DNA from 4 places in the Paenibacillus sp. SER-28 genome. Region 3 is predicted to be linked to each of the others. Evidence: riboswitches for the same ligand, from Rfam matches in the RefSeq annotation. Region 3 holds a riboswitch; each other region holds the start of a gene.
The links. Region 3 has a riboswitch for cyclic di-AMP ahead of ACUYLD_RS08950 (3D domain-containing protein). Riboswitches for the same ligand answer to the same signal wherever they lie in the genome.

Region 1 (3,130 bases), on a different contig from region 3:
CTTCGGGTTGCGTCGTTGAGCTTCCTCTGCAATGGCACGGACAAAATCAGAGCCTTTGCCATGTCCGCATCTGTCAGGATGCATTCCAAGACCTAGCCGGGTCACACCGATCATAGGAAAATATTGAGCAAATCCTGTTAGCTTGTTCTCTTCATCCAGTACGGCAACATATTGCTCTTGGCGAAGCGTGGGACTTCCAAATTCGACTTCAAGCGCCTTCATTTGTTCCCAGGGGAGCCAACCGTATATGTTATAAGGTGGATCATAGTGCCACTCACAGATTGCAGCCGCTTGATGCTCGTCCATCGGTACGATCCGATAGTTGGATATTGAGGCCGGCATGTGTTCCATCCTCCTTTTACACAGGTACTTCAATCATTAACAACAGATTGTAGACAAGTTGCAGAGGAATGGCAAGCGTGTTTATTTCATACCTAAGTCGGGTATACATTCAATAAGAAGGAATTACTGCTCATATGCTCCCCCAGCGGTGACGGTAAAACCGACGATGTTCGCTACAATTGAAACCTTTTGAGGTCTCAGTTCGTCAGTAAAGATAATAATTGCTGATGTTGTGGACATAAAAAACCGCAATTCGATTCCGGCCAGAATCAAATTGCGGCTAGGGTTAGCTTGCTGTGCGTTAGTTATTCTACGTTATCGTCATCAGGAATGTCTGAAGCTACAGAATGGTAAGCGTCTGTGCTCATAATTCTTTTTGCACCGACATAGCGGTTAGCGTAATAATTTTCGTTCAGTGAGCTAACTACTACACCACGTGAAGTCGAGGAGTGGGCAAATTTCCCTTCACCTACGAAGATACCTACGTGGGAAATGCCTCTTCCTGTGGTGTTGAAGAACACCAGGTCCCCAGGTCTCATTTCATCGCGGGATACAGAAGATCCCATTTTGAATTGTGATCCAGATTGATGCGGAAGTTTAATTCCCAGTTTGTTGTATACGTACATTGTGAAGCCGGAGCAATCGAATCCCTCGAGTGTAGTGCCTCCGCTTCTGTAGTTCGTTCCTTTGGCATCTTGGATGACCTGGTCCATCTTAGAGTCTGCATATGCACTGCCGCCACCGAATGTAAAAGATGTAAAGGCAATGGCAAGACCCATAGCTGCGATCGTTAGCTTCTTCTTCAAAAAAAATATACCCCTTCCAATGCCTGCGAGGTTAGCTTAAGGATTCGGTAGAAGGTTCCCCTATGACCACTCTGTTGCGAGATCAATTCACCCAAAACTGGTTCCCCCGCTTCCTAGGTGCCAGGAATTAGGCTTAACTTAAGATGTGCACCTTGGAGAGCAGTATTCACAATAACGTTATTTTTGAGATAAAGGTTACAATAAAGATTACAAAGTTGTTACTATCAGTTCACTGCGATTATTGTAACAAAGACGGCTGGCTTTGGCAAATGTTTCATTGCAAAAAGTTACAAAAAAAATCTGCTCCTAATGTCCCAGGAACAGATCTTGTTAACAGTATTCAGTTATGTGTCGTTTGCGCGAGTATGAATCAAGGTTTTTCGACAGACGGAAATGAAGTAAAAAACATAAAGGCAGGGCTTAGCTTCTACTAGAGATATCGGTATGCCATAGTCTGTACTGCGAACTGATATGCCACAGCCTGACCAGACTAGTAACAAAATGATACGATTGCTGGAGAATGAGCGCCAGCATGCCAGTCCAAATCATCGCCACGGTGCCAAATAGACCCAAGACCAGCAGCACACAAGCACCGAGCAAAAGGGATATACCGACAGCTGGGAGGAGCTGGCGAAAGAAGGCGAGCAGGGACGATAGTATGGCGTGACCACCGACAGTACCCAGTTGCATATACAGGATGCACTGCCGAATGAACCATCCGTATGCCATCCATCCAATGACATAGGGCAATAAATGCAGCAGATAAGAGGAAGATTGAAGTGCTCCTGCTACAATAGGGTAGAGTCTCGGTACTACCCAAAAGGCGGGAAGCAGCAGCAGTCCCAACTCGATGGTGTAATACAACAGCGACGACATGCCATGGCGTTTCATACCCTTGAAAAAGGACAGGCTTTGCGGTTCAGTCGCATCGGTATGCAGACTTTGATATATTCCGGCTCTAATGAAGGGAGTGATCAGTATGCGTAGTACAGTCGCCCCTAGTAGTATCCACAAATACACATGTACTTCCCGGCTGTCCATCAGAGCAATCTGGCTCTCCATCCAAAATAAGGTCTGTCCCAGCTCGTTCTGACCCTGATCAGGATAACGGAGCAATAGCGGGATAACGGCAGACTGCACCAGCCGATAGAGAAACACCCCCCACAGTAGTCGATACAGAAATAAAATGATAACGATATAGAAACGTATGCGCACCAGCGCCCAGCCCTCTTTTATAACAGTCCGCATCTATAGACACCTCACCATGACAGACTTCCAAGCAGTGTCTCCAACAGCTTGGTTACACTTATACTCCAACGGGTTTGTTGCTTTTCGTCCAATTCGGCTTTTAGGCTATTGTTAATATGCTTGTTCTCCAGTGCAATGGTATATAAGGGATCAAGGGTTACATGGGAAACGGGAGAAGTACTTTTGATCCGAAAAGTTATGCTTTTGCCCGCACCGTCCCAAGCCTTGAATATCGTGGTACCATCCTTGAAGGTAAATTGGACAGGGATCTTGGGGTAATCCGCCCCTTTTTTGCTGACCGTCACGACTGCTTCATATCCATTCTCCAGCTTGTGGTTTGTGATGTGATCCACTGAAAAGTCCGCCATCTGGCCGTCATATACATACTGTTCAAAATAGTGGCTCCATGAGCGTCCGGTGACTCTCTCCACGATACGTTGAAAATCCAGTGAGGACGGATGCTTGAATCGGTACGTCTGGACGTAGGTCCGCATAATGCGATCCATTTTTTTCATACCCACCTGACGTTCAATGCCCCGTAGTACCAGCTTGCCTCGAGAGTAGGCATTTTGCGCGTACTCAGCAGCTGAGCCGTACTTCCATGACTCACGGTTTAGCGGCTGTGGGGAGGCTACCTGTCCCGATTGTAATGGCAAGTTAGGGGTAAGCCCATATTCTTGCTCCATAAGCCGCTCCTCTGCATAGGAGGTGAAGCCTTCATCCAGCCACGGCTC
Region 2 (3,130 bases), on a different contig from region 3:
TCTTTTGCACGCGGCCATGCATTCAGTCCAACCTGACGCATAAGCCCATCACCGCCGACCAAGGAGAAGTAGAGCGCTACAGCCATGAAAAAGGTAACACCAATCTGGAAAACCATAAGAAATATAAGCATGCCCTTACCGCCTGCTTCTGCTTGCAATAAAGGCAGCATGTTCATGGTCCCAGCTATACTAGCAATAAAGTATACAACGGATAGAACAATGCCGCGTACAAATGAAGTATGTCGTCGGGTGAGTGACGCATACACAATAGCAAGTACACCCAGTACAAAGCTAAATAGGGCATAACCCGCATAGGTCATCAAATTCGCCCAAAATGTTTGCTTTTCGATATAATCGGTATAGGACGACGGGGCCGAAAAGCTTTGGGTGAAGGAGCGAACATCACCGTCTTCAAAAGTAAAAGCCAGTGTAAGTACCGAGGCGCCGATTTTTTTATCGTCTACGGTATACTTTAATCCGCCTTCTTGTTCAGTGGTCGCAAGCTTCAAATCCGACGGCTTAAAGCCAAAGCGCTTGACCCATACTGCGGCCGCCTGCTCCTTGGCTTCGAGCGTCATGCCGTCCTCAGCCACACGTACAAGCCTGTTACGTGCTTGTTCATCCGTAGAAATATCAGCCTGTGTGTAATTGGTGCTGGAGGTGATCCGTTTAAAGCTAACGACCTTGCCAGTGGATAAATCCACATGAATTTGCAGTTTACTCTTCGCTGAGGATTCAGGCAGATCGACCCGAAAGGTTTCGTAAGGGTAACTTTTTTTCCATGTACGGTCGTACTGTTGAAGTAGTTTTTCTCTAGATAAATAACCGTACAAATCTGTTTCGGCCTGATAGGTCACGACAGGCTCCTCAGGCTGTGATTCAGTATAGCCCAGCTCGGAGCGGGCGAAGTCCAATGCGTGTATGACCGCTTCTTGTTTGCTGATGACCTTTGCGTTCATTACTGATTCTGGACTCGGATTGCTAAGCGAGGGAATAAGCAATTGAAAGATAAAAAAGCAAATCAGGCCAATCCCGCCCAGCAAGCCTAATTTTTTGAAGTTGGCCGTGAGCACGACCGGTTTCCCGATAGGATTCATGAGTTTCCTCCTTAATCTGTAAATAAGAACATCCATTAAAGATATCATACTGCACAGGTTCCCGCCAACAGACAAGCGATATTCATGAAAATAGAGTGAAAGCACTTTAAAGTTCCAATAAAATTAGATAAGCTGCGATTAAACGATGCCCATTCGCAAAATAAAGCCAATTTCACGTTTTTTCGGCGAAATCGGTTTTGTGATCTGGATATAGAAGGATTATAATCTTGAGGCAATGCCTATGAAATACATAGGTAATGATATACAGTTGAGCCGAATTTCTATGGGAAAACGGGGGAACCATGTTACTGGGGTGAATTTTACAACCGATCCTGCTGGATCGGAAGTGTAAATAGGGCATACTGTGCTGCCCGAATCCGTCAGCTAACCTCGTAGGCTATGAGCAGGAACCAAGTCAGGCACTCGGTTTTCCGGTGTCTTTTTTTGTGCGTATAAAAGTGTTTGGATTGGTTAGACCGCTGCGGGTGCAGATTGCTCTTCCGATTGCTGTTATCCCCGGATTTTTTGATTGTATACCCCCTTTAATGGTTAAAATCCGGAGATAAAGGCAAACGCTTCGCTTCTTCAGAACAATTCTGCCCCCTTCGCTACTGCCCGCCAATAGCACAGGAGCCGAGTAGTGCTTGACATGCATTCTTCCTGTATTCAGGGAATGCTAATTACAGTTAACTAAGGTTTGGAAAAATCAAAAAATTCAGGGGCAACGACGATCGAAAGATCAAATGGAACGCGTAGCGAGCTTACACCGTATTAAATCACTGATTTATAGTTTTAAGGATTAGGAGAGAAGTGATGAATAGATGAATCCCAATGCAAGCTGGCTCCGGCTTTCTCCACCGCAGATATTCGTTGCGGGCTTTGCCATTATCATTCTAATAGGTAGTTTATTGTTAATGCTGCCGATCTCCAATACAACAGGAAAGTCACTTGCGTTTATAGACGCTTTGTTTACTGCCGCCTCTGCGACCTGTGTTACAGGGCTTGTCGTTAAGGATACAGGGACCTTTTTTACAACCTTTGGTCAAGTTGTTATCGCCGCGCTCATTCAGATCGGCGGCCTGGGCTTTATGACCATGGCTACCTTAATCGCGCTGGTGTTCAAGCGTCGGATTTCCTTGCGGGAGCGTCTCATTTTGCAGGAAGCGATGAATCAGACTTCTGTAGAGGGAATTGTCGGGTTAATCCGTAAGGTATTACTGTACTCACTGGTTATTGAAGGCGTATGCGCTACGATATTCTCGGTTCGCTGGTCCTTTGATATGCCCGTAGGCAGGGCGATTTATTTTGGAATCTGGCATGCCATCTCCATGTTTAACAATGCTGGTTTTGATTTATTCGGTGAATTTCGCAGCTTGACAGGTTATGTATATGATCCGATTGTTAATTTTACCGCAATGTTTCTAATTATTTCTGGCGGCATTGGTTTTGTAGTGATGTCAGACCTGGCAGAATATCGCAAGCGCAAGAGACTGTCCTTGCATACCAAGGTGGTACTCAGCATGACGGGCGCTATGATTGTAGTCGGCACGCTCGTGATTTTTGTATTTGAGTTTACGAATCCAAAGACTCTTGGCTCGCTTGATTGGGGTGGTAAGCTACTGGGATCTTTATTCCAGTCCGTTACTCCCCGTACCGCAGGTGCCAATACGCTGGACATCGCAGGCTTGCGGCAGGCTACGCAGTTTTTTATCATCATACTCATGTTTATTGGGGCTTCCCCTGGCTCTACTGGAGGCGGGATTAAGACCACAACATTCGCCCTGCTCATTGGAGCAGTGATTTCGATGCTGCGGGGGCGGGAAGATATTGTACTGTTCAAGTACCGACTTGCGCAGGGACGAATTTACAAGGCTTTGACCATCACACTGCTGGGGTTGCTGTTCGTGATCGGGGTGACCATGATTTTGTCGGCAACCGAAGATCATCATTTTCTGATGATCTTGTTTGAGACGGTGTCTGCGTTTGGTACGGTGGGGCTGTCGATGGGGCTTACACCTGATTTGACAGTCATA
Region 3 (3,130 bases):
GCTGTTGCTTCTTCTGTACATCAGAGCACAGATCGAGCAACTCCTACATTAGCAATGCTGCGTAAAAAACATGCGGACATTTTTAAAATGTGCGGCCCACACACCCGCCAAATTGCCCTAACCTTTGATGATGTGCCCGATTCTAGGTATACGCCGCAGGTTTTGGACGTATTACACGCTAATGGCATCAAAGCCACCTTTTTCATCGTCGGTCACCGTGCGGAAAAGCATCCGGGGATCATACGCCGTATTATCCGTGAAGGCCATGCTATAGGAAACCATTCCTATACTCATCCGGATTTTAGGAAGGCCACACCAGAACGCTTTCGCAACCAGATTACAAAAACAGAACGTATTTTACAAGCCAGCGCAGGTTTTCGCCCCAAGTTGATTCGTCCACCCTACGGTGAAATCACGGAGCCTCAAATCCAATGGGCACGTCGTCATGGCTATATGATTGTCAATTGGAATGTAGACTCTCTCGATTGGAAGGGATTAAGTAAAACACAAATTCAACGCAATGTGATCCCAGCTACCGGGCCTGGCTCTATTATTTTAATGCACGCAGGTGGAGGTCAAAGTTCCAACTTGCAAGGCACTGTCCAAGCTCTGCCGGGTCTAATTCACTCTCTAAAAGCTAAGGGCTACAAATTTGTGACAGTCCCCCGGCTACTCCACACATCGGAACGGAAATAACCATATGTTTATGATTGAGCTGCAAGCTAAAGCAACGTAAAAAGGCTGTCTTACCAGCAGAAGTTTTCTGCTCGTCAAGACAGCCTTTTTTATGGATAAGACCTGATAAGAGTCCGACCTAGTTATATGCGGTAGGATACAGGCATTAAGTTTACATAATATATATTATGTTTAATTAAACCGTATATACGTACAATGCTATTTATCAATAACGTACAGCTTCACATTTTGAAATCCAAAGTCGTTCACAAATGATTTGTTGCCAGGAATAAAGATATCAATCCGCTTTCCTGTAATGGCGCTACCCTGATCGCGAGCGACAGCTACAAAAGAATGATCCGGCAAACCTGGGTGGGAATAGCCTGTAACCAGCACTTTCGTGCCCATCGGAATGACGTTCGGGTCTACCGCAATTGTACCTAGTTTAAGCGGATTGCCGTAGTAGTCCACTGCTCCCCATTTACCATTCTCGTCGGCTGCGGCAGAATACGCTGAAGCCTTAACGTCAACTATTTTGCTATAGTTGAATGTTTTGCCCCACGCTTCAATCGTTGGCCCCTCATTCGCTGGTGCTTTCTCCGTAAGAAGCTGCGGCTTCGAATCCGAAGCTGCCTTCACTCTTTTTTCGCCAGGCACCTTAATTTGCAGACCTGCATATATATTGTTGGAAGCAATGTTTGGGTTCGCCTTCGTTAGCTCGTCTACCGATACTCCATAACGTTGAGCAAGCAAAAAGAAGGTATCGCCCTCTTTGGCAGTGTGAAGCGAAGCAGCATCCGCTACTCCAGCTGTCTGTGCCAACCCTGCAATAGCTGCGGCAAGCACCGCAAATTTCATCGTTTTACCAATATGTTTTAGATGTTTCAAAGATATGTACCTCCTCTGTTATGCCTGCGAAGTTAGCTGTCGGATTCGGACTCAGGAGAAGCCCTATGCTTGTGCAATTCACCCCTAGGCATATTCCACATCGTCTTTATGACGTATCGGAATGACTGCCGTTGTTACGTCCCCCGCACTTCCCATAGTTTGGGCCCAGCTTAAGCGGTTGTCATAACCACATGCTGTCCCGGTAAGTTTTGGCTTACTGCATATTATCACAATTTTGTAACCTTATCCGCATGAAAATGTTGGGAACCTTGAACATCATACTACACTTGTTACAATTTTGTCATCAACAAATCGATATTTGTTACGAAAGTATAGGGAAATGGTGACAAAAAGAAAAAAAGCCCTCTGTCAAACGGAGGACTTTTTTTATAGATTATATCAGCACTTCCTTACAATACTTTGGCAAGAAAATCACGGGTGCGATCATGGCTTGGAGTGCCAAATACCTGCTCTGGTGTACCTTGCTCCACAATTTGACCGTTATCCATAAAGATAATTCGATCGCCTACCTCGCGGGCAAAGCCCATTTCATGCGTCACGATTACCATTGTCATGCCGCCTTCGGCGAGCTTCTTCATTACATCCAGAACCTCTCCAACCATTTCAGGGTCCAATGCAGAAGTCGGCTCATCGAACAGCATTACATGCGGCTGCATGGCCAAAGCACGCGCAATCGCAATACGTTGCTTCTGTCCTCCGGATAGCTGGTTCGGATAGGTATTCTTCTTATCCTCAAGCCCTACGGTACGCAAGAGTTCTAGCGAAATTTTTTCCGCTTCCTTCCCTGACTGTCTTCTAACCTGTGTTGGGGCAAGTGTCAGGTTCTGCAACACTGTTTTATGCGGGAACAGATTAAAATGCTGGAACACCATCCCCATCTTCTCCCGGGTTACATTAATATTATGGCCACGAGCTGTAATCGGCTCGCCCTCAAATAAAATCTCCCCGTCTGTAGGCTGTTCCAACAGATTCATACAACGCAAAAACGTACTCTTCCCCGAACCACTGGGGCCGATGATGACGACGACTTCACCTTTGGCGATATCTATATCAATGCCTTTTAAAATCTCATTCTTACCGAACGATTTACGCAGTTGTTTAACGGTGATCACTGGCTCTCAACTTCCTTTCCCATAAACCCAGCAGCTTAGACAAGCTGAATGTCATTACAAAATAAATAGCGGCTGCGATTACGAACGGACTTAATCCTTCGTAGGTGATGTTCTTAATGACCTGGGCCTGATACATAATATCCACCATCCCAATGGTCGAAATAATGGAGGATTCTTTAATGATCGTAATAAACTCATTACCGATAGCAGGCAAAATAGATTTAAACGCTTGCGGCAAAATGACATGACGCATAGCTTTACCGCGTCCCATACCCAACGAACGAGCAGCCTCCATCTGTCCACGGTCTACTGCCTGGATACCTGCCCGGAAAATTTCAGCCAGATATGCTGAACTATTCAGAGACAATGTGATTATACCAGACTGGAGTGGGGTAAAATTGACACCCAGCGTCAAAGCAACCCCGTAGTGAATG
Region 4 (3,130 bases), on a different contig from region 3:
CATATGTATTTTCCCCAGAATAAATTGAACGCGGTAAAAGACAGGCTTCCTGCCGAAATAAGGAATTATTTTGTCAAAGAATAGACAACTATATAGAAATGTAAGTAAAAAAAGGAGATGTAAACCTTGGATTTATTCGACACTCATACTCACTTGGATGCGCCACAATTTGACGAAGATCGTGAAGAAGTTATAGCACGTGCTGTCGAATCAGGAGTAACGCGGATGATCAATATCGGATTTAATCGTGAGACCATTCCATCCACCATGAAATTGGCCGAGACGTATGATTTTATTTATGCAGCAGTTGGATGGCATCCGCAGGATGCTATTACAATGCAGGAGGGCGATTTAGAATGGATTGCATCGTTATGCAGTCATAAAAAGGTTGTAGCCATCGGGGAGATCGGTCTGGATTATTATTGGGATACATCACCGAAGGATGTGCAGCATCGGGTGTTTCGAAATCAAATTGGTCTGGCTCGTGAGCTCAAGATGCCTATTGTTATTCATAACCGGGATGCACATGAAGATATTGTTAAGATTTTGCGCGAGGAAAAAGCGAGTGAGATTGGTGGAGTCATGCACTCCTTTTCGGGTAGCTGGGAGACAGCCAAAATGGTGCTGGATATGGGATTTCACCTTTCCTTCGGTGGTCCAATAACGTTCAAAAATGCCAAGCAGCCAAAAGAGGTGCTCGCACAGGTGCCGCTGGACCGTCTGCTCATTGAAACTGATGCTCCCTATCTGACGCCTCATCCGTTTCGTGGGAAGCGAAATGAGTCTGCACATGTGAGACTGGTAGCAGAGGCTGCAGCCCAAATCAAAGGGATTACAGTGGAGGAATTAGTGTCAATAACGACCCGAAATGCCCTGGAACGATTTGACATTCAATGAAAAAGTGAAGAAATCGATCAAAATAAAGAGATAGACGAAGCTAATCATGAATTTGTTGCAGGAAACTCGAGAATATTACAATATTTTAACCGAATATTTTAAAAAATGTACTTGAAACCTGCTTTACAACATGCATAGAAACAGGATATCATCTTTTCAGTGAATTGTTGTTTGAATGTAAACATCAACAAGTCATTTCATGAACCAGTCTCGCTGAGTCCCTTTTACAGGGAACGGGGGAACCGATATGGCTTACAGTACGTCCGGCGTATGTGCAAGAAGGGAACGTCTCTTCCGCCAGCCGGCTCGACCTAAATTCTTTTCCCGGATGGGATTGAACAGGTGGAGGAGCCGTATTTCGATTTCTTTCTGGGTCTTCGGGGTGAATGTGAAGGCGACCGCCATGAGCGGTTGACCCAAGCTAGGGCGACTCTCTACGTCCGAACCCGACAGCTAACCCCGTAAGCGTAACAAGAGAGAAGCCATCTCGTGCATGAGTTTTCCCGCATATTCACACATGCCGGAAGCCACGAAAGAGCTCTCTAGTCTCTTTCTCTGGCTTTTTTTGTTGTGAATAAAAGAAAATCTGTCATCATACTGTGGTTAAACAGGGGAGGACAGCATGCCGCGAAGACGGGTACATGGTGCAGGACAGTCGTAGTTTGGGCTTGTCTTGTAGAAAATCTGTTATAGTCACGTCAAATCTCAACTATGTCTTACTCCAGACGGCGGGCTATGTAAGGAGGACGGAGGAAATGGGCATTTTCCAGAAAAAGGATACCCATGAGTCACGCTCATCCAGCATGTCTTACGTATTGCGTTGGAAGCAAGAGAATGTGCGCCAGGCTGCTTTGGTTGCTATTTTTCTAATCGCGCTAACGATTATGATTTCAATTCTGATGTACACGCAATCTAAAAAACAAGTCTTTTTTGTCATCGATGGCAAGGCGTCTGCGGTAGAAACCCGGGAATCCAAGCTTCAAGATTTGCTGAGCGAGCATTCCATTTCACTTCAGCCGCATGATACAGTTTCCATGCCGCTAAATGGAGCAATACAGGATGGCGATCGCGTAGTCATTAAACGTGCCAATCAGGTTAAAGTATCTTCAGGCAATGAGACGAAAAAGCTGTACACAACAGAAAATACAGTAGAAGGTGCCATTCGTACCTCGGGCTATAAATTATCATCAACGGATAAAGTTTATCCTGCGTTGGATGCCTCTGTTTCGTCTAACATGGACATAAAAATCGTCCGTGTGAAGAAACAGCAGGTCGAACAGAAAAAACAGGTGCCTTATCAGGTCATCAAAACGGCCGATCCGAGTCTTTATAAAGGCGATAATCGGGTCATTCAAAGCGGCAAATCGGGTGTGGTCGTCCAGCACGTTCAAAAGGTATATCATGATGGAAAGTTGGTATCCAAACAGCTGGTTAACAAGGAAGTTGCACAGAACCGTGTGGATAAAGTCATTGCGGTAGGAACGAAGAAAAAACCGGTCGTTCTTGCTGCTTCCGTCGGTCCCAATGATGCGGTTAAGGCAACAACGGTTAGTTCGGGCAGTGCTGTCCGTAAAGCAGGCGTAAATTTTAAATATAGCAAAGTTTTACAAAATGTCTCCATGACGGCGTATTCCTCACAGGAGCCAGGTATCGGTACACGTACTGCATCCGGCGCACGTGTCACGGAAGGACGCACCATCGCGGTCGATCCGAGTATAATTCCAATCGGCTGGTGGGTGTACATCGAAGGGGTGGGCTTCCGTCGTGCGGAGGATACCGGTGGCGCGATTAAAGGCCACAAAATCGATGTGTATTATGAGAGTTTGAGCCGAGCCAACCAATTTGGTCGTAAGCACGGTAAAACCGTATATGTTATCGGACCGGTAAAGCCTGAAATCAACTAAAACAGGTTGTGTATGTTGAGGGCAATGCGATAGTATTAACAACATAGTTATGCCATGCTAAGAAGAGGATATCCTCTTCTTATTTTGTTTTCAAAAGCAGGGAAAGATAAATATAGCTTGCTGTGTAGCAGTGGAGGGAAACGCAAATGATCAAGGAAGTGATCGTGGTAGAGGGCCGGGATGATACGGTGGCCATTCGCCGCGCTGTTGAAGCGGATACGATAGAAACTGGCGGCTCCGCCATTAATAAAATGACGCTGCGTAAAATTGCATTGGCGCAGGAGCGGCGGGGGGTCATCATTTTAACCGATCCCGATCATGCAGGGGAG

Region 1: another riboswitch for cyclic di-AMP. It lies ahead of ACUYLD_RS25060 (C40 family peptidase); the one in region 3 lies ahead of ACUYLD_RS08950 (3D domain-containing protein).
Region 2: another riboswitch for cyclic di-AMP. It lies ahead of ACUYLD_RS21825 (TrkH family potassium uptake protein); the one in region 3 lies ahead of ACUYLD_RS08950 (3D domain-containing protein).
Region 4: another riboswitch for cyclic di-AMP. It lies ahead of ACUYLD_RS23675 (3D domain-containing protein); the one in region 3 lies ahead of ACUYLD_RS08950 (3D domain-containing protein).

What each region holds. Positions count from the first base shown of each region.
Region 1 is NZ_JBRECM010000020.1:2,047-5,176, reverse strand. Features, by position in the region: gene ACUYLD_RS25065 (GNAT family N-acetyltransferase) at 1-342, opposite strand, end outside; gene ACUYLD_RS25060 (C40 family peptidase) at 648-1,148, opposite strand; cyclic di-AMP (ydaO/yuaA leader) riboswitch at 1,154-1,292, opposite strand; gene ACUYLD_RS25055 (hypothetical protein) at 1,569-2,396, opposite strand; gene ACUYLD_RS25050 (M1 family metallopeptidase) at 2,408-3,130, opposite strand, start outside.
Region 2 is NZ_JBRECM010000012.1:55,289-58,418, reverse strand. Features, by position in the region: gene ACUYLD_RS21830 (CPBP family intramembrane glutamic endopeptidase) at 1-1,097, opposite strand, end outside; cyclic di-AMP (ydaO/yuaA leader) riboswitch at 1,359-1,511, shown strand; gene ACUYLD_RS21825 (TrkH family potassium uptake protein) at 1,919-3,130, shown strand, end outside.
Region 3 is NZ_JBRECM010000002.1:736,861-739,990, reverse strand. Features, by position in the region: gene ACUYLD_RS08955 (polysaccharide deacetylase family protein) at 1-696, shown strand, start outside; gene ACUYLD_RS08950 (3D domain-containing protein) at 895-1,563, opposite strand; cyclic di-AMP (ydaO/yuaA leader) riboswitch at 1,570-1,739, opposite strand; gene ACUYLD_RS08945 (amino acid ABC transporter ATP-binding protein) at 1,974-2,696, opposite strand; gene ACUYLD_RS08940 (ABC transporter substrate-binding protein/permease) at 2,683-3,130, opposite strand, start outside.
Region 4 is NZ_JBRECM010000015.1:81,326-84,455, reverse strand. Features, by position in the region: gene ACUYLD_RS23685 (HD domain-containing protein) at 1-84, shown strand, start outside; gene ACUYLD_RS23680 (TatD family hydrolase) at 127-897, shown strand; cyclic di-AMP (ydaO/yuaA leader) riboswitch at 1,099-1,381, shown strand; gene ACUYLD_RS23675 (3D domain-containing protein) at 1,653-2,801, shown strand; gene rnmV (ribonuclease M5) at 2,948-3,130, shown strand, end outside.